3 regions of the Streptomyces sp. NPDC035033 genome follow, and region 2 is predicted to be linked to each of the others. Evidence: riboswitches for the same ligand, from Rfam matches in the RefSeq annotation. Region 2 holds a riboswitch; each other region holds the start of a gene.
What was found. A riboswitch is a leader RNA that binds a small molecule or an ion and turns the genes downstream of it on or off. The one in region 2 is predicted to bind thiamine pyrophosphate.
Positions count from the first base shown of each region.

Region 1: linked by a shared signal. The riboswitch ahead of thiO (glycine oxidase ThiO) and the one ahead of thiC (phosphomethylpyrimidine synthase ThiC) in region 2 are both predicted to bind thiamine pyrophosphate.
Region 3: linked by a shared signal. The riboswitch ahead of AB0E83_RS10460 (thiamine ABC transporter substrate-binding protein) and the one ahead of thiC (phosphomethylpyrimidine synthase ThiC) in region 2 are both predicted to bind thiamine pyrophosphate.

Region 1 covers NZ_JBEZUZ010000070.1:10,034-16,985, forward strand. Annotated here, with positions in the region: gene metF (methylenetetrahydrofolate reductase [NAD(P)H]) at 1-628, opposite strand, end outside; gene thiE (thiamine phosphate synthase) at 864-1,517, opposite strand; gene AB0E83_RS25065 (Rv2175c family DNA-binding protein) at 1,596-1,961, opposite strand; gene AB0E83_RS25070 (FAD-dependent oxidoreductase) at 2,032-3,246, opposite strand; TPP riboswitch at 3,332-3,445, shown strand; gene thiO (glycine oxidase ThiO) at 3,443-4,657, shown strand; gene thiS (sulfur carrier protein ThiS) at 4,654-4,854, shown strand; gene AB0E83_RS25085 (thiazole synthase) at 4,860-5,654, shown strand; gene pknB (Stk1 family PASTA domain-containing Ser/Thr kinase) at 5,745-6,952, shown strand, end outside.
Region 2 covers NZ_JBEZUZ010000001.1:75,882-82,833, forward strand. Annotated here, with positions in the region: gene AB0E83_RS00355 (LacI family DNA-binding transcriptional regulator) at 1-193, shown strand, start outside; gene AB0E83_RS00360 (metallophosphoesterase) at 524-1,936, shown strand; gene AB0E83_RS00365 (hypothetical protein) at 2,098-2,724, shown strand; gene thiC (phosphomethylpyrimidine synthase ThiC) at 2,786-4,573, opposite strand; TPP riboswitch at 4,568-4,715, opposite strand; gene AB0E83_RS00375 (YibE/F family protein) at 4,754-6,157, shown strand; gene AB0E83_RS00380 (SsgA family sporulation/cell division regulator) at 6,441-6,881, opposite strand.
Region 3 covers NZ_JBEZUZ010000017.1:88,582-95,533, forward strand. Annotated here, with positions in the region: gene AB0E83_RS10450 (ABC transporter ATP-binding protein) at 1-872, opposite strand, end outside; gene AB0E83_RS10455 (iron ABC transporter permease) at 872-2,485, opposite strand; gene AB0E83_RS10460 (thiamine ABC transporter substrate-binding protein) at 2,524-3,609, opposite strand; TPP riboswitch at 3,690-3,799, opposite strand; gene rlmN (23S rRNA (adenine(2503)-C(2))-methyltransferase RlmN) at 3,829-4,941, opposite strand; gene AB0E83_RS10470 (phosphatidate cytidylyltransferase) at 5,304-6,413, opposite strand; gene frr (ribosome recycling factor) at 6,413-6,952, opposite strand, start outside.

The DNA of each region.
Region 1 (6,952 bases), on a different contig from region 2:
CGGCCTTCTCGACGCTGTCGCGGAGCCGCAGGTAGTTCTCGGGGTCGAAGAACATCTGGGTGACCGCGTAGTCGGCGCCGGCCCGGCACTTGTCGACGAAGTGCCGGATGTCGGTGTCCCAGTCGGTGGACCGGGGGTGCATCTCCGGGAAGGCGGCGACGCCCACGCAGAAGTCGCCGGACTCCTTGATGAGACGGACCAGGTCGGCGGCGTAGCGGACGCCCTCGGGGTGCTCGACCCAGTCGCCCAGCGGGTCGCCCGGCGGGTCGCCGCGCAGCGCCAGCATGTTGCGGATGCCGGCGTCGGCGTACTGGCCGAGGACGTTGCGCAGCTCGGCGACCGAGTGGTCGACGGCGGTGAGGTGGGCGACCGGGGTGAGGGTGGTGTCCGAGGCGATCTTCTGGGTGGCCTTGACGGTGCCGCCGCGGGTGGAGCCGCCGGCGCCGTAGGTCACGGAGACGAAGCTGGGGCCGACGGCCTCGACGCGGCGCATGGCGTTCCAGAGGACCTGCTCGCCCTTGGGCGTCCGGGGCGCGTAGAACTCGAAGGAGTACGACGTGCCGGAGGCGAGGATCTCGCGGACCGTGCGGGCGCGGTCCGTACGGACGGAAGCGGTTCCAAGGGCCATACGGGCAGGTTAGACGGGGTCCAGGTGGCCGAGGAAACCGCGTCCGAGTAGTGGACAGCTTTTCGGACACCGGTACGAGGCCGCTCCCGCGCGCCTGGACGAAGCTCCGGACCGCGCCCGGGGCCGCCGCCCGGCCCGGGCGCCGCTCCGCCCCGGTCCCGGTCGGACCCGTCGTCGGGCCCGGGCGCCGGTCCGTTCCCGGCCCCGGTCCCGCGCCCGGTCCCCGTCGTCCGGCTCAGGCGCCGGCCCGCTCCCGGACGCGCTTGGCGAGGGAGGCGGTGGCCGCGGCCGGGTCGTCGGCCTCGGTGATCGCGCGGACCACGACGATCCGGCGGGCGCCGGCGTCCAGCACCTCGTCGAGGTTGCCCTCGTCGATGCCGCCGATGGCGAACCAGGGGCGGTCCTGGGCGAGTCCGGCCGCGTACCGCACCAGGCCGAGGCCGGGGGCGTACCGGCCGGGCTTGGTGGGGGTGGGCCAGCAGGGGCCGGTGCAGAAGTAGTCGACGCCGGGTTCGGCGGCGGCCGCGGCCACCTCGGACTCGGCGTGACAGGAACGGCCGATCAGCACCTCGTCGCCGAGGATCGCGCGGGCGGCGGGGACGGGCAGGTCGCCCTGGCCGAGGTGGAGGACGTCGGAGCCGATGGCGTGGGCGACGTCGGCCCGGTCGTTCACGGCGAGGAGCGTGCCGTGCCGGCGGCAGGCGTCGGCGAACACGGCGAGGTGCTCCAGCTCCTCGGCGGCCTCCATGCCCTTGTCGCGGAGCTGGACGACGTCGACGCCGGAGGAGAGCACGGCGTCGAGGAAGGCGGGCAGGTCGCCCTGGCGCTTCCGGGCGTCGGTGCACAGGTAGAGCCGGGCGTCGGCGAGCCGCTCACGAGGCGTAGGCATGGTGGTTCCCCCCGTCGGGTGGTGCCGGTGGCGCGGCGGCGGACCGCCGCGGCACCGGCTCGGTGGTGGTTCGGTGCGTCAGACGGCGAGCGCCTGGGCGCGGCGCTTCACCTCCGTGCCGCGATTCTCGCCGAGGGCCTGCGCGGGGGTGCCGGGCAGGGTCGGGTCCGGGGTGAAGAGCCACTCCAGCATCTCTTCGTCGGTGAAGCCGTCGTCCTTCAGGAGGGTCAGGGTGCCGGCGAGGCCCTTGACCACCTTGCCGTCCTGGATGAAGGCGGCGGGCACCTGGAGGGCGTTGTTCTCTCCGCGGCGCACGGCGATCAGCTGGCCCTCCTTCACCAGCTGCCGCACACGCGTCACCTCGACGTCGAGCATCTCCGCGATGTCGGGGAGGTAGAGCCAGGCGGGGACGAGAGCATCGATGTTTGCGTCAATCTCGGTCACGGGACAAGCCTGCCATCCGGGACCGACAGCCGGTAGTCGGACCCGTCCCCACCGCCTCCGTACGGGGGTGCTAGAGGGCGGCGGACTTCAGCGGGACGGCCGGGTCGGCGGCGCGCTCGGGGTCGACGGGGGTGCCGGCCTCGATGAGCCTGCGCCCCTGGGCGAGGTCGCGGGGCCGGCCGACGGCCAGCAGCGCCACCGGCACGCCGGCCCGCAGCCAGAGCACCGACCAGGAGGCGCCGGACGGGTCGCCGCGCCGGACCAGCGCGTCGGCGCCGGCGTGGTGGCCCGCGTACTGGACGAAGCGGCCGAACTGCTCGGACCAGAAGTACGGCACGGGGTCGTACGGCTCCGGGGCGGCGTCCAGGATGTCGGCGGCGACCGTGCGGGGGCCCTGGAGGGCGTTGTCCCAGTGGTGGACGAGGAGGCGCTCCCCGTAGCGGGCGGAGGGGAAGGAGGCGCAGTCGCCGACCGCGTACACGTCGGGCAGGGAGGTGCGCAGCCGGTCGTCGGCGGTGACGGCGCCGCTCGGGTCGAGGGCGATGCCGGAGCCGGCGAGCCAGTCGGTGGCGGGGCGGGCGCCGATGCCGACGACGACGGCGTCGGCGGGCAGTTCGCGGCCGTCGGCGAGGACGACGGCGCCGGGCCGGACGGTGTCCACGCGCGCGTGGGTGAGGAGTTCGGCGCCGCTCTCGGCGTACCAGCCGGCCATGGAGGTGGTGACCTCGGCGGGCAGGGCGCCGGCCAGCGGCAGGGCCGAGGCCTCGACGACGGTGACGGCGCAGCCGGCCTCGCGGGCGGCGGTGGCGAACTCGGCGCCGATCCAGCCGGCGCCGACCACGACGACGGCGTGCCGGTTCTCCAGGACGGGGCCGAGGCGGACGGCGTCGTCGAGGGTGCGCAGCAGGTGGACGCCGGGGACGCCCTCGGAGCCGGGGAGGGTGAGCGGGTGGGCGCCGGTGGCGAGGACGAGGACGTCGTACGGGACGGGTCCCGCCTCGGTGTCCAGTTCGTGGTCGGCCGGGCGCAGTCCGGTGACGTCCAGGCCGAGCCGGAGGTCGACGCCGAGGGAGGCGAAGTCGACGTCGAAGGCGGAGTGCTCGGCCTTGCCGAGGAGGACCGCCTTGGAGAGCGGGGGCCGGTCGTAGGGCTGGTGGGGTTCGGCGCCGATGAGGGTGACGGGGCCCTCGAAGCCCTGCTCGCGCAGGGCGACGGCGGTCTGCACGCCCGCCATGCCCGCGCCGACGATCACGACGTGCCGCTGGGTCTGCTTCTGCTCGCTCACCCGTCCACCTTACGCATCTGACATACCGTCAGGAAGGGAGGCCCTCTGTGGCGCCCCGCCGACGGCGGCTAGGGTGGCGGTCACACACACCACTCGCGGGAGCCCGGACGCACCGGGCTGAGAGGGAGGCTGACCGGCCTCCGACCGTACGAACCTGATCCGGGTCATGCCGGCGAAGGGAGGGGCGGTCACGCCCATGCGTTCTTCCGACAGCACCGGAACGCGCTCTTCCGGGAGCGCCGACAGCGGTGCGCACACCGACGTCCTCGTGGTCGGGGGCGGCATCATCGGCCTGGTCACGGCCTGGCGGGCGGCCCTGCGCGGGCTGGCCGTCGCGGTCGTCGACCCCGAGCCGGGCGGCGGCGCCGCGCGGGTCGCGGCCGGCATGCTCGCCGCCGTCACCGAACTCCACTACGGCGAGGAGACCCTCCTCGGGCTCAACCTGGCCTCCGCCGCCCGCTACCCCGCCTTCGTCGCCGAGCTGGAGGAGGCCACCGGCCTCGACGTCGGCTACCGCGCCTGCGGCACCCTGGCCGTGGCGCTCGACGCCGACGACCGGGCCCACCTGCGGGAACTGCACGCCCTCCAGACCCGCTGCGGGCTCGCCTCCGAGTGGCTGAGCGGCCGCGAGTGCCGCCGCCTCGAACCCATGCTGGCGCCCGGGGTGCGCGGCGGGCTCCGGGTGGACGGCGACCACCAGGTGGACCCGCGCCGGCTGGCCGCCGCGCTCCTCGTGGCCTGCGAGCGGGCCGGGGTGGTCTTCCACCGGGCCCTCGCCGCGCGGCTCGCGGTGGCGGGCGACCGGGCGCGCGGCGTCGTCCTCGGCGACGGCACGGAGCTGGCCGCCGGCCAGACCGTCCTCGCCGCGGGCAGCCTCAGCGGCCGGCTCGCGGGCGTGCCCGCGGCGGTCCTGCCGCCGGTCCGCCCGGTGAAGGGCCAGGTCCTGCGGCTGCGGATCCCCGCCCCGTACGCCCCCTTCCTCTCCCGCACCGTCCGGGCCGTGGTCCGCGGCAGCCACGTCTACCTCGTGCCGCGCGAGAACGGCGAGCTGGTCGTCGGCGCCACCAGCGAGGAGCTGGGCTGGGACACCACGGTGACCGCGGGCGGGGTGTACGAGCTGCTGCGCGACGCCCACGAGCTGGTCCCCGGCCTCACCGAGCTGCCGCTCACCGAGACCCTGGCCGGGCTGCGCCCCGGCTCCCCCGACAACGCGCCGCTGCTCGGGCCGAGCGCCCTGCCCGGCCTCCACCTGGCCACCGGCCACTACCGCAACGGGGTCCTCCTGACCCCCGTCACCGGCGACGTCATGGCGGAGGCGCTGACCACCGGCCTCCTCCCCGACGAGGCGCGCCCCTTCTCCCCCCGCCGCTTCCCCACCGTCCTGTCCGCACCCCAGGAGCAGCCCGCATGAACGTGTCCGTGAACGGCGAGCCGCGCACGCTCGCCGGCCCCGTCTCCCTGGCCTCCCTGGTCGCCTCCCTCACCACCGCCCCCTCCGGCGTGGCCGCCGCCGTCAACGAGACGGTGGTGCCGCGCGGCGAGTGGGCGACGACGGCGCTCGCCGACGGCGACCGGGTCGAGGTCCTGACCGCGGTGCAGGGGGGCTGAGCACGATGTCCGACGACGTGTTCGTCCTCGGCGGTGCGGAGTTCTCCTCCCGCCTCGTCATGGGCACCGGCGGCGCCCCCAGCCTGGACGTCCTGGAGCGCGCCCTGGTGGCCAGCGGCACCGAGCTCACCACGGTCGCCATGCGCCGCCTCGACCCCACCGTGCAGGGCTCGGTCCTCTCCGTCCTGGACCGGCTCGGCATCCGCGTCCTGCCGAACACGGCGGGCTGCCACACCGCCGGCGAGGCCGTCCTCACGGCCCGCCTCGCGCGGGAGGCGCTGGGCACGGACTGGGTCAAGCTGGAGGTGGTCGCGGACGAGCGGACCCTCCTCCCCGACGCGGTGGAGCTGCTCGACGCGGCGGAGACCCTGGTGGACGACGGCTTCACCGTCCTGCCGTACACCAACGACGACCCGGTCCTCGCCCGGAGGCTGGAGGACGTCGGCTGCGCCGCGATCATGCCGCTGGGCTCCCCCATCGGCTCCGGCCTCGGCATCCGCAACCCGCACAACTTCGAGCTGATCGTGGAGAAGGCCGGCGTCCCGGTGATCCTCGACGCCGGCGCGGGCACGGCCTCGGACGCGGCGCTCGCGATGGAGCTGGGCTGCGCGGCGGTGATGCTGGCCTCGGCGGTGACCCGTGCGCAGGAGCCGGTCCTGATGGCCTCGGCGATGCGCCACGCGGTCGAGGCGGGCCGCCTCGCCCGCCGCGCGGGCCGCATCCCCCGCCGCCACTTCGCGGAGGCTTCCTCCCCGGCGGAGGGCCGCGCCCGGCTGGACCCGGAACGCCCCGCCTTCTGACCCCGGCGGGGCGCGGGGTACGTCACAGGCGTGCTGCGGTCGGGACCCGGCGGGCGGGCCGTGTCCCTACCGGCTCGTAGACTCGACGCCGTGGACACGACCCTTCAGGACCCCCTCGTCGGTCGGCTGCTCGACGGCCGCTACCGCGTGGACGCGCGCATCGCCGTCGGCGGGATGGCCACGGTCTACCGGGCCGTCGACACCCGCCTCGACCGCGTCCTCGCGCTCAAGGTGATGCATCCCGACCTGGCGGCCGACGCCGCCTTCGTCGAGCGGTTCATCCGCGAGGCGAAGTCGGTCGCCCGCCTCGCCCACCCGAACGTGGTCGGGGTCTTCGACCAGGGCGCCGAGGGCGCGTACGTCTACCTGGCGATGGAGTACGTCTCCGGCTGCACCCTGCGCGACGTGCTCCGCGAGCGCGGCGCGCTCCAGCCCCGCGCCGCGCTGGACGTCCTGGAGCCGGTGCTCGCCGCGCTCGGCGCCGCGCACCGGGCCGGGTTCGTGCACCGGGACATGAAGCCGGAGAACGTGCTGATAGGGGACGACGGCCGGGTCAAGGTCGCCGACTTCGGTCTCGTCCGGGCCGTGGGCTCGGCGACGGCCACCACCGGCGCGGTCCTCGGCACCGTCTCGTACCTCGCCCCCGAGCAGATCGAGCACGGCACCGCCGACACCCGGGCCGACGTGTACGCCTGCGGCGTCGTCCTGTACGAGATGCTGACGGGCGCCAAGCCGCACTCCGGCGACACCCCCGCCCAGGTCCTCTACCGGCACCTGAACACCGACGTGCCGGCCCCGTCCGCGGCCGTCCCCGGGCTGCCGCCGGAGCTGGACGAGCTGGTGGCCGCCGCGACCGCCCGCGACCCCGGGGCCCGCCCGGAGGACGCGGTGGCGCTGCTCGCCCTGGCCCGGGAGACCCGCGCGGCCCTCACCGACGCCCAGCTCGACGCGGTGCCGCCGGGGGCGCGGGCCGAGCAGCGGGACACCGGCGAGGACCGCACCAGCGTGATCGCCCGCCCGGTGCCCGCGCGCGAGGTCACCGATCCGCAGGCGGTGCAGCACACCAGCCGGCTCGCGTCCCCCGGGGCCCCGCCGGCCCGGCCGCGCCGCCCGGCCCCGCGCGGTCCGCTCCTGATCGTCCTCGGCGTCCTGCTCCTCCTGGGCATCGGCGGCGGCGTCTGGTACGTCGGCGCCGGACAGTTCACCCGCGTCCCCGCCGTCCTCGGCCAGCCCGAGGCGACGGCGGCGAAGCGGCTCGCCGACGCCGGCCTGGAGCTGGGCACGACGAAGCGCGCCTT
Region 2 (6,952 bases):
CACCACGCTCTCGCTCAAGCCGCGCCGCATCGGCACGGCCGTGGTCCAGCTGCTCATCGACGCCATCGAGGGGGTCGAGGGCGACGGTCCGGTCGAGCAGGTGATACCGACCGAACTCATCGTCCGCACCTCCTCGCAGCGCCGCTCGCCGCGGACGACGGTCAGCCCGCCGCGCTCGCCCGCCAAGGACTGAGCACCCCCTGCCGGGCGCCCCCCCGGACACCCCCGTCGGGCGCCCCCGGACACCCCCGCCGAACGCCGGCCGCGCCGAAGGAGCGGCCGGAGGAACGAAGCGCCGTTCCGCCCCTGCCCGTGGGCGGAGTCGGCGAAACCGGCCACCCCACCGGACCCGGCCCTGGACTGGACCTTCTCAATTCGGGCGAAACAACCGGTGAACCCGGAGCGAACCCGGATTCACCACCCCTGGTGCGTCACACAGGCGGACCCTCATTCCTATGATGGGCGCACGACACCGCGGACCACCCCGACCAGGCCGGTCCGCGATGTGCAGGGCATCGCGACGGTGGTGGAGGGGTCGATGACTCAGGGGGCCGGGCAGGATCCCGTGGAGCGCACGGCGACATTGCGTGACTTCCGCGTACCCCCGTACGCCCGGGTGCCCGTGCAGGGCCACCCGGCCGAGCCGCCCGTCGCGCCCGCCGACCCCACGCTCCACCTGGGCACCCGCCCGCCCGCGTACCCCGAACCCGTCGCGTTCCCGGCACCGCCCGCGCCGATCGCTCCGGCCACCCCGGCCGCTCCGGCCGCGCACGCCGAACCGGCCCCGCGCCCCGAGCCCGCCCCGTACCAGGAGCCGGCCGCCGCCCCGTACCCGGAACCGGCCGCCGTCGTGCCGCCCGCCGCCGCCCCGCGCCCCGCCGCCGCGTACCCGGACCCGGCCCCCGTCGCGCCGCCCGCCCCCGCCGCCGCGTCCGTCCCCCCCGTCGTACCGCCCGTCGCCACCGCCGCCGGCCACCCCGGCGGGGGGTACGCCGACGAGTTCCCCGAGGGCTACACCCCGACCGAGCGCGACCTGCCGGTCATCCAGCGCGGCGACACCCTCCAGGTCCCCGTCGCCCCGGCCGCCGCGCCGGCGCCCGTCCCCGCCGGGGACGGCCCCGGCCCGCTCTACGTCGTCGGCGACGTCCACGGCTACCTCGACGAACTCGTCGCCGCCCTGCGCGCCCAGGGCCTCGTCGACGAGAACGGCGGCTGGGCCGCGGGCAACGCCCGGCTGTGGTTCCTCGGCGACTTCACCGACCGCGGCCCCGACGGCATCGGCGTCATCGAGCTCGTCATGCGGCTCTCCGCCGAGGCGGCCGCCGCCGGCGGCTACTGCAAGGCCCTCATGGGCAACCACGAGCTGCTGCTCATCGGCGCCAAGCGCTTCGGCGACACCCCGGTCAACTCCGGCGCCGGCACCGCCACCTTCCAGGCCGCCTGGCTGCTCAACGGCGGACAGAAGCACGACATGGACCGCCTCCAGGAGCACCACCTCCAGTGGATGTCCCGGCTCGACGCCGTCGTCCACGAGGACGGTCACCTGCTGCTGCACTCCGACACCACCGCGTACCTGGAGTACGGCGAGACCATCGAGGACGTCAACGAGACGGTCCACGAGATCATCCGGCGCAACGACGCCGACGAGGTCTGGGACCTCTTCCGGAAGTTCACCAAGCGCTTCGCCTTCCGCGACGAGGCCGGCCCGCAGGCCGTCCAGGAGCTGCTCGGCACCTACGGCGGCTCCCGGATCGTGCACGGCCACAGCCCGATCCCGTACCTCCTCGGCCAGGTCGGCACGGAGGACGGCGAGGAGGACTCCCGCCCGGCCGTCGACGGTCCGCACGTCTACGCCGACGGGCTCGCCATCGCCATGGACGGCGGCGTGACCATGGCCGGGACGCTGCTGGTGGTCCAACTCCCCCTGGCGAGCTGACCCTCACTCCGCGCAGCCGGGCCGGGCGAATTCCGGAAACCCCCTGTCAGCACGGACGGTCACGGCCCTACCATCGGTCTCCCCAGGTAGGCAGGCTCTCCTCCGCTTCCGCCCGGACCGCCGTGCTCCACGGCCGGTCCCGGCCCACCGAGCATCGGGGGATGCACATGAACGTGGCTCCGCACCTGCTGACCGAGGACCGCGCCGAGTACGAGCGCGTCCTCGACGACGCACTGCGCACCGCACAGGAACGGCCGGAACTCGCCGGAGCGGGGGAGCGGCTGACGGCCGCCCAGCTCCGGGTGATGGCGCTGAACGCGACGGCGCTGATCACCGCGGCGGCGGCGAGCGAGTACGAGCACTTCGTCAAGGTGCGCGAGCGGGACCGCGCCGCGTCCAACCGCCCGCGGATCCCCGCTCCCGACGAGTCCCCGGGCGCCGTCGCGGTCCTCACCGTCCTCGTCCCGGTCCTCGCCGGCACGGCCGCCGCCATCTTCCTGCTGGTCGGCGCGGTGGTGCGGCTGCTCGCCCCGGACGCCGCCCTCGGCACCACCCTGCTCACCGCCGGACTGGTCTTCGGTGCCCTCGCCGCCGCCGGCCTCCTCTGCGCCGGCGTCGGTCTCCTGCTGACGGCCCTCCGCAACAGCCCCGCCGAGACCGGTCCCCCCGACGACGAGCTCACCCGCGCCCGCGCCGCCTGGCGCCACGCCCTCCTGGAGCGCGGCATCCTCCCGTTCCTCCAGGCCGCCCTCACCGCCACCACCGACCCGGCGCCCCCGGGTCCCTGACGCGCCCCGGCCCGCGATCCCCCCGTGGACCGCGGGCCGGGGTGCGTGCGGCGGGCGGCCGCTACTCCGCCAGCGGCAGGTAGACCCTGTTCCCGGAGGCGGCGAACTCGGCGGACTTCTCGGCCATGCCGGCCTCGATCTCGTCCGCCTTCAGGTCCCCGCCGTGCTCACGGCGGATGTCCTGCGAGATCTTCATCGAGCAGAACTTCGGACCGCACATCGAGCAGAAGTGGGCGGTCTTCGCGGGCTCCGCCGGCAGCGTCTCGTCGTGGAACTCGCGGGCGGTGTCCGGGTCGAGGGCCAGGTTGAACTGGTCCTCCCAGCGGAACTCGAAGCGCGCGTCGGAGAGCGCGTCGTCCCACTCCTGGGCGCCCGGGTGGCCCTTGGCCAGGTCCGCCGCGTGCGCCGCGATCTTGTACGTGATGACGCCGGTCTTCACGTCGTCGCGGTTCGGCAGGCCCAGGTGCTCCTTGGGCGTGACGTAGCAGAGCATCGCCGTGCCCCACCAGGCGATCATCGCGGCGCCGATGCCGGAGGTGATGTGGTCGTACGCGGGCGCCACGTCCGTGGTCAGCGGGCCGAGGGTGTAGAACGGCGCCTCCTCGCAGATCTCCTGCTGGAGGTCGATGTTCTCCTTGATCTTGTGCATCGGGACGTGGCCCGGGCCCTCGATCATCGTCTGCACGTTGTGGCGCTTGGCGATCGTGTTCAGCTCGCCGAGCGTGCGCAGCTCCGCGAACTGGGCGTCGTCGTTGGCGTCCGCGATCGAGCCGGGGCGCAGCCCGTCGCCGAGCGAGTAGGTGACGTCGTACGCCGCCAGGATCTCGCAGAGTTCCTCGAAGTGCGTGTAGAGGAAGTTCTCCTTGTGGTGGGCGAGGCACCAGGCGGCCATGATCGAGCCGCCGCGCGAGACGATGCCGGTCTTGCGGCGCGCGGTGAGCGGCACGTACGGCAGGAGCACGCCGGCGTGCACGGTCATGTAGTCCACGCCCTGCTCGGCCTGCTCGATGACCGTGTCCTTGTAGATCTCCCAGGTCAGCTCCTCGGCCTTGCCGTCGACCTTCTCCAGGGCCTGGTAGAGCGGCACGGTGCCGATCGGCACGGGGGAGTTGCGCAGCACCCACTCGCGGGTGGTGTGGATGTTGCGGCCGGTGGACAGGTCCATGACCGTGTCGGCGCCCCAGCGGGTCGCCCAGGTCATCTTCTCCACCTCCTCCTCGATGGAGGAGGTGACGGCGGAGTTGCCGATGTTGGCGTTGACCTTCACCAGGAACCGCTTGCCGATGATCATCGGCTCGATCTCCGGGTGGTTGACGTTGGCCGGCAGCACCGCTCGGCCCGCCGCGATCTCCTCGCGGACGACCTCCGGCGAGACGTTCTCCCGGATCGCCACGTACTCCATCTCCGGGGTGATCTCGCCCCGGCGGGCGTACGCGAGCTGGGTCACGGCCTGCCCGGCGCGGCCCCGGCGGGGCAGCCGCGGGCGGCCGGGGAAGACCGCGTCGAGGTTCTTGAGCCCGCCGCCGCGCGGCGAGGTGTGCTTGATGCCGTCGTCCTCGGGGCGGACCGGGCGGCCCGCGTACTCCTCGGTGTCGCCGCGCGCGATGATCCAGTTCTCGCGCAGCGGGGGCAGACCCCGGCGCACGTCGGTGTCGACGGCGGGGTCGGTGTACGGGCCGGACGTGTCGTACAGCGTCACGTCCTTGCCGTTGGTGAGGTGCACCTGACGGACCGGCACCCGGATGTCGGGGCGCGAGCCCTCGACGTACCCCTTGTGCCAGCCCGGCGTGCGCGCGCCGTTCGAGTCGTTCTGGTCGGAGGCAGGCGTGCGTGCGTCCTGAATGGTCATGAGACCGAATCTCCCTACGCCGGCATTACCCGGTAACAGGTTCGGCGGTCGGCGCAGCCTCCTCCCGTACGTACGGCATGTACGCGCGTACGGTGATCAGCGCCCTCTCAGCCCGGTGCTCCGAGCTCCCGCGTGTGCAAAGGTGCCACCACGCTAGCGCCCTTCCGGGCGTGCTGAACAGTGGGCCCCCACCGTTCTTGCGATGATCGGTCGGTGACTTCCCCGCAGCAGTCCCCCGATCCGCACGGCCACGAGCACGGCACCGAGCACGGCCACGGCGCCGGACACGGTGCCGGGCACGGGCACGGGCACAGCCACAGCCACGGGCCCGCCGCGCCCGTCTCCCGCCATCTGCGAAGAGTCATCGCGGCGGTCCTGATCCCCTTCGCCACCGCCGTCCTCGTCGGGCTCGCGGTGCTCTGGCCCGGCGGCGCCCCGGCGCACCAGCGGACCGGCGTCGGTTTCGACCGGCAGACCGAGCAGGGCCGGGTCGTGGCGGTCGAGCGGGTGGACTGCAAGGACGTGAACGCGGCGCAGGTGCCGCCCACCGGGGACACCACCACCCCGCAGGGCCGCGAGGCGGTCGACGCGCAGCAGGGGCAGTGCGCGAAGGCGACGGTCGAGGTGACGAGCGGGCCGGACAAGGGACGGACCTTCACCGAGATCGTGCAGCCGGACGCCCCGCGCCAACTGGAGGAGGGGCAGGGCGTGGTGGTCGCCTACGCCCCCGACGCCCCGAAGGACCTGCAGTACTCGGTGACGGACGTGGACCGGACGGTGCCGATGGCGGTCCTCGCCGCCATCTTCGCGCTCGCGGTGGTCCTCGTCGGGCGGATGCGGGGCGTGATGGCGCTGATCGCGCTCGCGGTGAGCTTCCTGGTGCTCACGCTCTTCATCCTGCCCGCAATCCTGGAGGGTTCGAATCCGCTGGTCGTGGCAGTGGTCGGGTCGAGCGCGATCATGCTGCTCGCGCTCTACCTGTGCCACGGCCTGTCGGCCCGCACCTCGGTCGCGGTCCTGGGCACGCTGATCTCGCTGCTGCTGATCGGGCTGCTCGGGTCCTTCTTCATCGGCTGGGCCTCGCTCAGCGGCAACACCGACGACTACACCGGGCTCATCCACGGTCTCTACCCGGAGATCGACATGTCCGGCCTGCTGCTCGCCGGTGTGATCATCGGTTCGCTCGGTGTCCTGGACGACGTCACGGTGACCCAGACCTCGGCGGTCTGGGAGCTGCACCAGGCCGATCCGGGCATGGGTCCGCGCGCGCTCTACCGGGCCGGGATCCGGATCGGCCGCGACCACATCGCCTCGGTGGTCAACACCCTGGTCCTGGCCTACGCCGGTGCCGCGCTGCCGCTGCTGCTGCTCTTCACCATCGCGCAGAGCAGCGTGGGGACGGTGGCCAACAGCGAGCTGGTGGCGGAGGAGATCGTCCGGACCCTGGTGGGTTCGATCGGCCTGGTCGCCTCGGTGCCGGTCACCACGGCGCTCGCGGCACTGGTGGTGTCGGCCGACCGCCCGTCGGGGGAGGCCGGCGCCCGGCCGGCGGGCCGCGGCGGACGGCGGCGCCGCGCGAAGTGACGGACGCGCGACGGCCGTACGGGACCCGAGCGTCCTGCCCGACGGCCGTACGGGTCCGGGGTCGTCCCGCCCTGTGGGCGTACGGGGTCGGGGCGTCCGGTCCAGAGGCCGTACGGGTCCGGGGCCGTTCCGCCCTGAGGGCGTACGGGGCCCGGTCGTTCCGCCCGGAGGGCGTACGGAGTCGGGGCGTCCGGTCCGGAGGCCGTACGGATCACGCCATTCGGCCCGGTGGCCGTGCGGAGCGGTTCACCCGGTCGGCGGTCGTACGGAGCGGGGCGCGGGGTCAGGCCGGTCCGGCGCTCTCCTCGGCGAGGATCCGGCCGAGCGCGGCCTCCAGGCTGTCCTCGAAGTCGCCCAGGGCCTGCTCCTGACCGAGCGGGACGAGCTTGTCCGTGCGGTCGAGGAAGGCGACGAGCGGCGGGGCGCTGGCGCGGAACAGGGCGCGGTCCGCGCCCACCTGGAGCCGGATGGAGACGTCCGACAGGCCCTCGGGGTCGGTCGGGGCGATGTGCACGTCGCCGTCGCCGCTCGGACGGTTGATCCCGTCGAGCAGCAGCTCCCTGCCGAACGCCCAGGTCACGGGCGCGTCCCCGGGAAGGTGGAAGGTCATCCGCACCGCGTAGGGGTCCCGGGTCTCGTATCGCAGTTCGACAGGGATCTTGAAGGAGAGCTCCTCCGAAACGAGGAAGCTCATCAGGACCTCGGCCTGAACCGACTCTCGCATCATGTACCCCGCAGTAGATGGAGCAGTTGTGTAAACACAGCTGCTGAAAGCTGTGACCGAAACGGCCAGGA
Region 3 (6,952 bases), on a different contig from region 2:
GTGCGGGACCCGACCCGGCAGGCCAGTCCCCCGCCGGCGGGCGCCGGACGGACGCCGGCCGGGCGGACGAGGAGCTTCCGCTCGCCCTGCGGGGAGCCGTCCGGCACCGGGATCCGGCCCCACGCGGTCCGGGCCGCCGCCCCCGTCACCGTCGCCGCGACCACGTTCTCGAAGCCGAGGAAACGGGCCGTGAACTCCGAGCCCGGCCGCTGCCACACCTCCACCGGCGTGCCGGACCGCACGATCCGCCCGTCCCGCATGACCACCACCCGGTCCGCCAGCGCGAAGGCCTCGCCCTGGTCGTGGGTGACCGCCAGGACCGTCGTGCCGAGCCGCCCGAAGAGCGCCCGCAGCTCCACCACGAGCCGTTCGCGCAGCCCCCGGTCCAGCTGCCCCAGCGGCTCGTCCAGCATCAGCAGCCGCGGCCGGGGCGCCAGCGCCCGGGCCAGCGCCACCCGCTGCTGCTCGCCGCCCGACAGCGCGGCGACCGACCGCCGCCCCGCGCCCGGCAGTCCGACCAGGCCGAGGAGCTCCTCGACCCGCGCGGCCCGCTCCTCCTTCGGCACGCCGCGCATCCGCGGCCCGAAGGCCACGTTCCCGGCGACGTCCCGCTGCGGGAACAGCTGGTGGTCCTGGAACATCAGCCCCACCCCGCGCCGGTGCACCGGCACCCCCGCCTGGTCGGCGCCGGCGAGCAGCACCCGCCCCGCGGCCAGCTCCTGGAGCCCGGCGACCGCCCGCAGCAGCGTCGACTTGCCGGACCCGCTCGGCCCGAGCACGCACACGATCTCGTGCTCGGCGACCTCCAGGTCCACCGCGTCGAGGACCGCCCGCGCCCCGAACCGTACCGTCGCTCCCTCAAGGGTCAGCATCAGAACTCCCCGGTGGTCCGGTCGGTCCGCAGCCGCTCCAGGAGCAGCAGGGAGACCGCGCACACCACCATCAGAATCGTCGACAGGGCCATCGCCTGCCCGTGGTTGAGCTCCCCCGGCCGGCCCAGCAGCCGTGCCACGGCGACCGGCAGCGTCGGATTGTCGGGCCGGGCGATGAAGACGGTCGCGCCGAACTCGCCGAGCGAGACCGCGAAGGCGAACCCGGCCGCGATGAGCAGCGCCCGCCGCACCAGCGGCAGGTCCACCTCCCGCCACACCCGCCACGGCGAGGCCCCGAGGACCGCCGCCGCCTCCCGCAGCCGCCGGTCCACCGCCCGCAGCACCGGCAGCATCGTCCGCACGACGAACGGCACGCCGACCAGCGCCTGCGCGAGCGGCACCAGGATCCAGCTGGCCCGCAGGTCGAGCGGCGGCTCGTCGAGGGTGATGAGGAAGCCGAAGCCGACGGTCACCGCCGACACCCCGAGCGGCAGCATCAGCAGCGCGTCGAAGCCCCGCACCAGCCGTCCCGCGCGCCTGGTGAGCGCCGCCGCCGCGAGCCCGCCGATCACCACGGCGATGGCCGTGGCGGCGACCGCGTACCGCAGCGAGTTCCCGACCGCCTCCAGCGGCGGCACCAGGAACGTGCCGGCCTCGTCGAGCGTGCCGAGCGCCCGGTAGTAGCGGAGCCCGTACCCCTCCGGCGTCGCGAAGGAACGCTCCACCAGCACGCCCAGCGGCAGCAGGATCAGCACCGCCACCGACGCCAGCACCCCGCCGAGCAGCGCCCACTGCCCGGCCCCGCGCGGCCTGCGCGCGGTCTGCTCCGGGGAGACGAGCCGCAGCGCGGTCTCCCGCCGCCGGGCCGTCCGGGCCTGCACGGCGAGGATCGCGCCGACCGCCGCGAACTGCGTCAGCGTCAGCACGGCGGCCGTCCGCAGGTCGAGCAGCCGGGCCGTCTGCCGGTAGACCTCCGCCTCCAGCGTCGTGTACGCGTCCCCGCCGAGGATCTGCACGACGCCGAAGGAGGTGAAGGTGAAGAGGAAGACCATCAGCGCGGCCGCCGACACCGCCGGCACCAGCGCCGGCAGCGTCACCGTCCGCCACGCCGTCCACCGCGAGGCGCCGAGCACCCGGGCGGCCTCCTCCTGGCGCGGGTCGAGCTGCGCCCACAGCCCGCCGACGGTCCGCACGACGACCGCGTAGTTGAAGAACACGTGCGCGAGGAGGATCGCCCACACGGTCTCGTCGAGCCGCAGCCCCCACAGCTCGTCGGTGAACCCGCCCCGGCCCACCAGCGCCAGGAACGCGGTGCCGACGAGGACGGTCGGCAGCACGAACGGCACGGTGACGACGGCCCGCAGCGCCCGCTTCCCGGGGAAGGCGAAGCGGGCGAAGACGTACGCCCCCGGCAGCGCCACGAGGAGCGTGAGCCCGGTGGAGGCGGCCGCCTGCCACACCGTGAACCAGAGGACGTCGAGGATGTCCGGCCGGCCCAGGACCGTCCCGACCGCGCCGAGGTCCCAGGCGCCGCCGGGCCGCAGCCCGCGGTCGACGATCGACACGACGGGCCAGGCGAAGAAGACGGCGAAGAACGCGACGGGCAGGACCATCAGGCCCAGCCGCGCCGCGCTCCCCCGCCGGTCGCGCGTCACCTGAGGAGCGACGACCACTGCTGGATCCACGCCTCGCGCTTCTCGGCGATCTTCTCCGGCGCCATCGTCTCCGGCTTCTCGATCACCACGCCGTGCCGCGTGAACAGCTCCGGCAGGGCCGCGTCCTCCGCCACCGGGTTCACGAACATCTGGAGCGGCATGTCGTCCTGGAACTTCTTCGAGATCAGGAAGTCGATCAGTGCCTTGCCGCCCTCGGGGTTCTTCGTCCCGTTCAGCAGCCCCGCGAACTCGATCTGCCGGAAGCAGGTGCCGGCGGACACCCCGGTGGGCGCCTCCTTCGGCCGCGGGTCCGCGTACAGCACCTCGACCGGCGGGCTGGAGGCGTAGGAGACGACCAGCGGGCGGTCGCCCTTGGCCTCCTTGCCGCCGGCCGAGCCGGAGAACTCCTGGTTGTAGGCGAGCTCCCAGCTGTCGACGGTCTTCACGCCGTTGGCCTTCAGCTTCGACCAGTAGTCCTGCCAGCCCTCGTCGCCGTACTCCGCGATCGTGCCGAGGAGGAAGCCGAGGCCCGGGGAGGACCGCTCGGGGTTCTCCACCACGAGGAGGTCCTTGTACTCCGGCTTCGCCAGGTCGTCGAAGGTCTGCGGCGGCGCCAGCTTCTTGTCGGCGAAGTACTTCTTGTCGTAGTTGACGCAGATGTCGCCGGTGTCGATCGGGGTGACCCGCTCGTCGAGCTTGAAGGCGTCCGGGATCCGGTCGGCGCCCTTCGCCTCGTACTCCACGAAGATGCCGTTGTCGACGGCGCGGGAGAGCAGGGTGTTGTCGACGCCGAAGAAGACGTCGCCCTGCGGGGAGCCCTTGGTGAGGATCTCCTTGTTGACGGCCTCGCCCGCGTCGCCGGCCTTCAGCACCTTCACGGTGAAGCCGGTCCGCTCCGTGAACTCGGCCAGCACCTCCTTGGAGGCGTTGAAGGAGTCGTGGCTGACGAGGGTCACGGTCTTCGGCGCGGGCCCGCCGGACTTGCCCGCGGCCTCGCGGGCGTCCTCCGTGGAGCAGGCGGTCAGGGCCGTGACGCCGAGCGCCGCGGCCAGCGCGGCGGCGGCGGCCTTCTGGGTGTGCATGTGTGGTCCTCCTGGGTGGGACCAGGAAGAGACGCGGCCCCGCCCGCGACCGGGGACCGGACGCGGGCAGGGCGCAACAGCTCGAGGTACGACCGAACTTCCTACCCAGAATGACCTGGGCGAGGTTCAGAGGGTCTGCGGTCTACGGTCACCGCACTCTCAGCGCTGTGGCGCTCCCCTGTCGGAATATGCAGATGTGTTCGAGCACAGGGTACAAGGTCAGCGTTCGGCGGCGGCGAGCTGTCCACAGGCGCCGTCGATCTCCTGGCCCCGGGTGTCCCGGACGGTCACCGGCACGCCGTGCCGGGCGATGGCCTCGACGAACGCCTTCTCGTCCTCCGGCCGGGAGGCGGTCCACTTCGAGCCCGGCGTCGGGTTCAGCGGGATCAGGTTGACGTGCACCCGCTTGCCCTTGAGCAGCTTGCCCAGCAGGTCGCCGCGCCACGCCTGGTCGTTGATGTCCCGGATGAGGGCGTACTCGATGGAGATCCGGCGCCCGGACTTCTCGGCGTACTCCCAGGCCGCGTCCAGCACCTCCCGGACCTTCCAGCGGGTGTTCACCGGCACCAGCGTGTCCCGCAGCTCGTCGTCGGGGGCGTGCAGGGAGACCGCGAGCCGGCACTTGAAGCCCTCGTCGGCGAAGCGCAGCATGGCCGGCACGAGGCCCACGGTGGAGACGGTGATGCCGCGCTGCGACAGGCCGAGGCCGTCGGGCTCGGGGTCGGTCAGCCGGCGGATGGCGCCGACGACCCGCTTGTAGTTGGCGAGCGGCTCGCCCATGCCCATGAAGACGATGTTCGACAGGCGCGCCGGTCCGCCGGGCACCTCGCCGTCGCGCAGGGCGCGCATGCCGTCGACGATCTGGTGCACGATCTCGGCGGTCGACAGGTTCCGGTCGAGGCCGGCCTGGCCGGTGGCGCAGAACGGGCAGTTCATGCCGCAGCCGGCCTGCGAGGAGATGCACATGGTCACCCGGTCCGGGTAGCGCATGAGCACCGACTCGACGAGCGTGCCGTCGTGCAGCCGCCACAGCGTCTTGCGGGTGGTGTCGTCGTCGCACGAGATGTGCCGCACCACCGACATCAGGTCGGGCAGCAGCTCCCCGGCCAGCTTCTCCCGCGAGGCGGCCGGGATGTCCGTCCACGCGGCGGGGTCGTGCGCGTACCGCGAGAAGTAGTGCGTCGACAGCTGCTTGGCGCGGAACGGCTTCTCGCCGATCGCGGCGACGGCCTCCTTCCGCTCGGCGGGCGACAGGTCGGCGAGGTGCCGCGGCGGCTTCTTGGCTCCGCGCGGGGCGACGAAAGTGAGTTCTCCGGGCAGCGGACGAGCCACGACGGCGTCTCTCCTCAAACAGGCACGAGGTCGGACGTCCCGCGACGGCGGGGAGCACGGCAGGGCGGTGCCGGAGCGACCTCACTGGACCGTCCCCGCGGCGGCGAGGACGACGAAAGGGCCCGGGACGCACGTCCCGAGCCCTTCCAGAGTACCCGCTGCGCGTCAACCCGTTCCGACGAAGAGCGCCAGCGGCGAACCGCTCGGCCCGTGCCCACGAACAGCGCCGGCAGCAGCCACACCACCGGCGCCGTCGGCAACAGCGAGTCCAGCCGGTCCATGCTGTACCGACGTGCGACTCCGCCGCGTGGCACCGCGGCCGGGAAGCAGGCCCCGCCGAACAGGACCCACCACCCGGCCGGTCAGCCCGTGCCCACGAACAGCGCCAGCAACAGCCACACCACCGGCGCCGTCGGCAGCAGCGAGTCCAGCCGGTCCATGATGCCGCCGTGGCCGGGGAGCAGGGTGCCCATGTCCTTGATGCCGAGGTCCCGCTTGATCATCGACTCGCCGAGGTCGCCGAGCGTCGCGCTCGCCGCCACCGCCAGGCCGAGGAGCAGGCCCTGCCACCAGGTGCCGCCGTCGATGAGGAACTGCATGCACAGCGCGCCGGCCGCCATCGCGAAGGCCACCGCGCCGAACAGGCCCTCGCGGGTCTTGCCGGGGCTGATCCGCGGCGCCAGCTTGTGCTTGCCGAACCGCCAGCCGACCGCGTACGCCCCGGTGTCGCTGACCACCGTGAGCAGCAGGAAGGTCAGCACCCGCCACGGCCCGTCGTCCGCGGTGAGCAGCAGCACCACGAAGGTCGCCAGGAAGGGCACGTAGAAGGCGGCGAAGACGCCCGCCGTGACGTCCTTCAGGTACCCCTCGGGGGGTTCCGTCATCCGCCAGACGAGCACCGCGAGCGCCGTCAGGGCCATCGCGACCCAGGCGCCCTCGGGGCCGCGCACGTACCCGGCGACGACCATCGCCGCGCCGCCGACCGCGAGCGGCACCAGCGGCGCCTTGATCGCCTTGCGCTCCTGGAGCCGGGAGGTCAGCTCCCACAGGCCGACGACCACGGCGACCGCCACCACGCCGACGAACGCCGGCTTCCAGATGAACAGCGACGCGATGATCACGGCTCCGAGACCGACGCCGACCCCTATGGCCGCGCCCAGGTCCCGGCCCGCGCTCTTCTTCTGCCGCGGCGCGGGGGCCGGGGACGGCGGAGGAGGCGGGACGGGGCCGGGCATGGGCTCCTGCGGGTGCTCGTGCGGGGTCTCGTCACGGAACAGGGGACCGCCCGGCTGGGCGGCCCCCCGTCCGTGTCCGTCCTGGAATCCGCCGGCGGGTACGTCGGGCACGATGGGCATGGGGCGAGTCTGCGCCGCCTGGTGCCGATCGTGGGCGGGACCCGCCGGGGCAGGCCCCTGGTCGGGTCCGCCGAGACCTGAACCGGCCGCCGGCGCCCCCCAGGATGAGTCGTTCATCAGACCTCGAGGAGCTCGGCTTCCTTGTGCTTCAGCAGCTCGTCGACCTGCGCGACGTACTTCGCGGTGGTGTCGTCGAGCTCCTTCTCCGCGCGGCGGCCCTCGTCCTCGCCGACCTCGCCGTCCTTGACGAGCTTGTCGATGGACTCCTTGGCCTTGCGGCGCACCGAGCGGATCGAGATCTTGGAGTCCTCGGCCTTGCCCTTGGCGACCTTGATGTAGTCGCGGCGGCGCTCCTCGGTCAGCTCCGGGAAGACCACACGGATGATGTTGCCGTCGTTGCTCGGGTTGACGCCGAGGTCCGAGTCGCGGATGGCCTGCTCGATGTTGCGCAGCGCGCTCTTGTCGAACGGGGTCACCACGGCCATGCGCGGCTCCGGCACCGAGAACGAGGCCAGCTGGTTGATGGGGGTGAGGGCACCGTAGTAGTCGGCCACGATCTTGTTGAACATCGCCGGGTGCGCACGGCCGGTGCGGATCGCGGCGAAGTCCTCCTTGGCGACCACGACGGCCTTCTCCATCTTCTCCTCGGCCTCGAG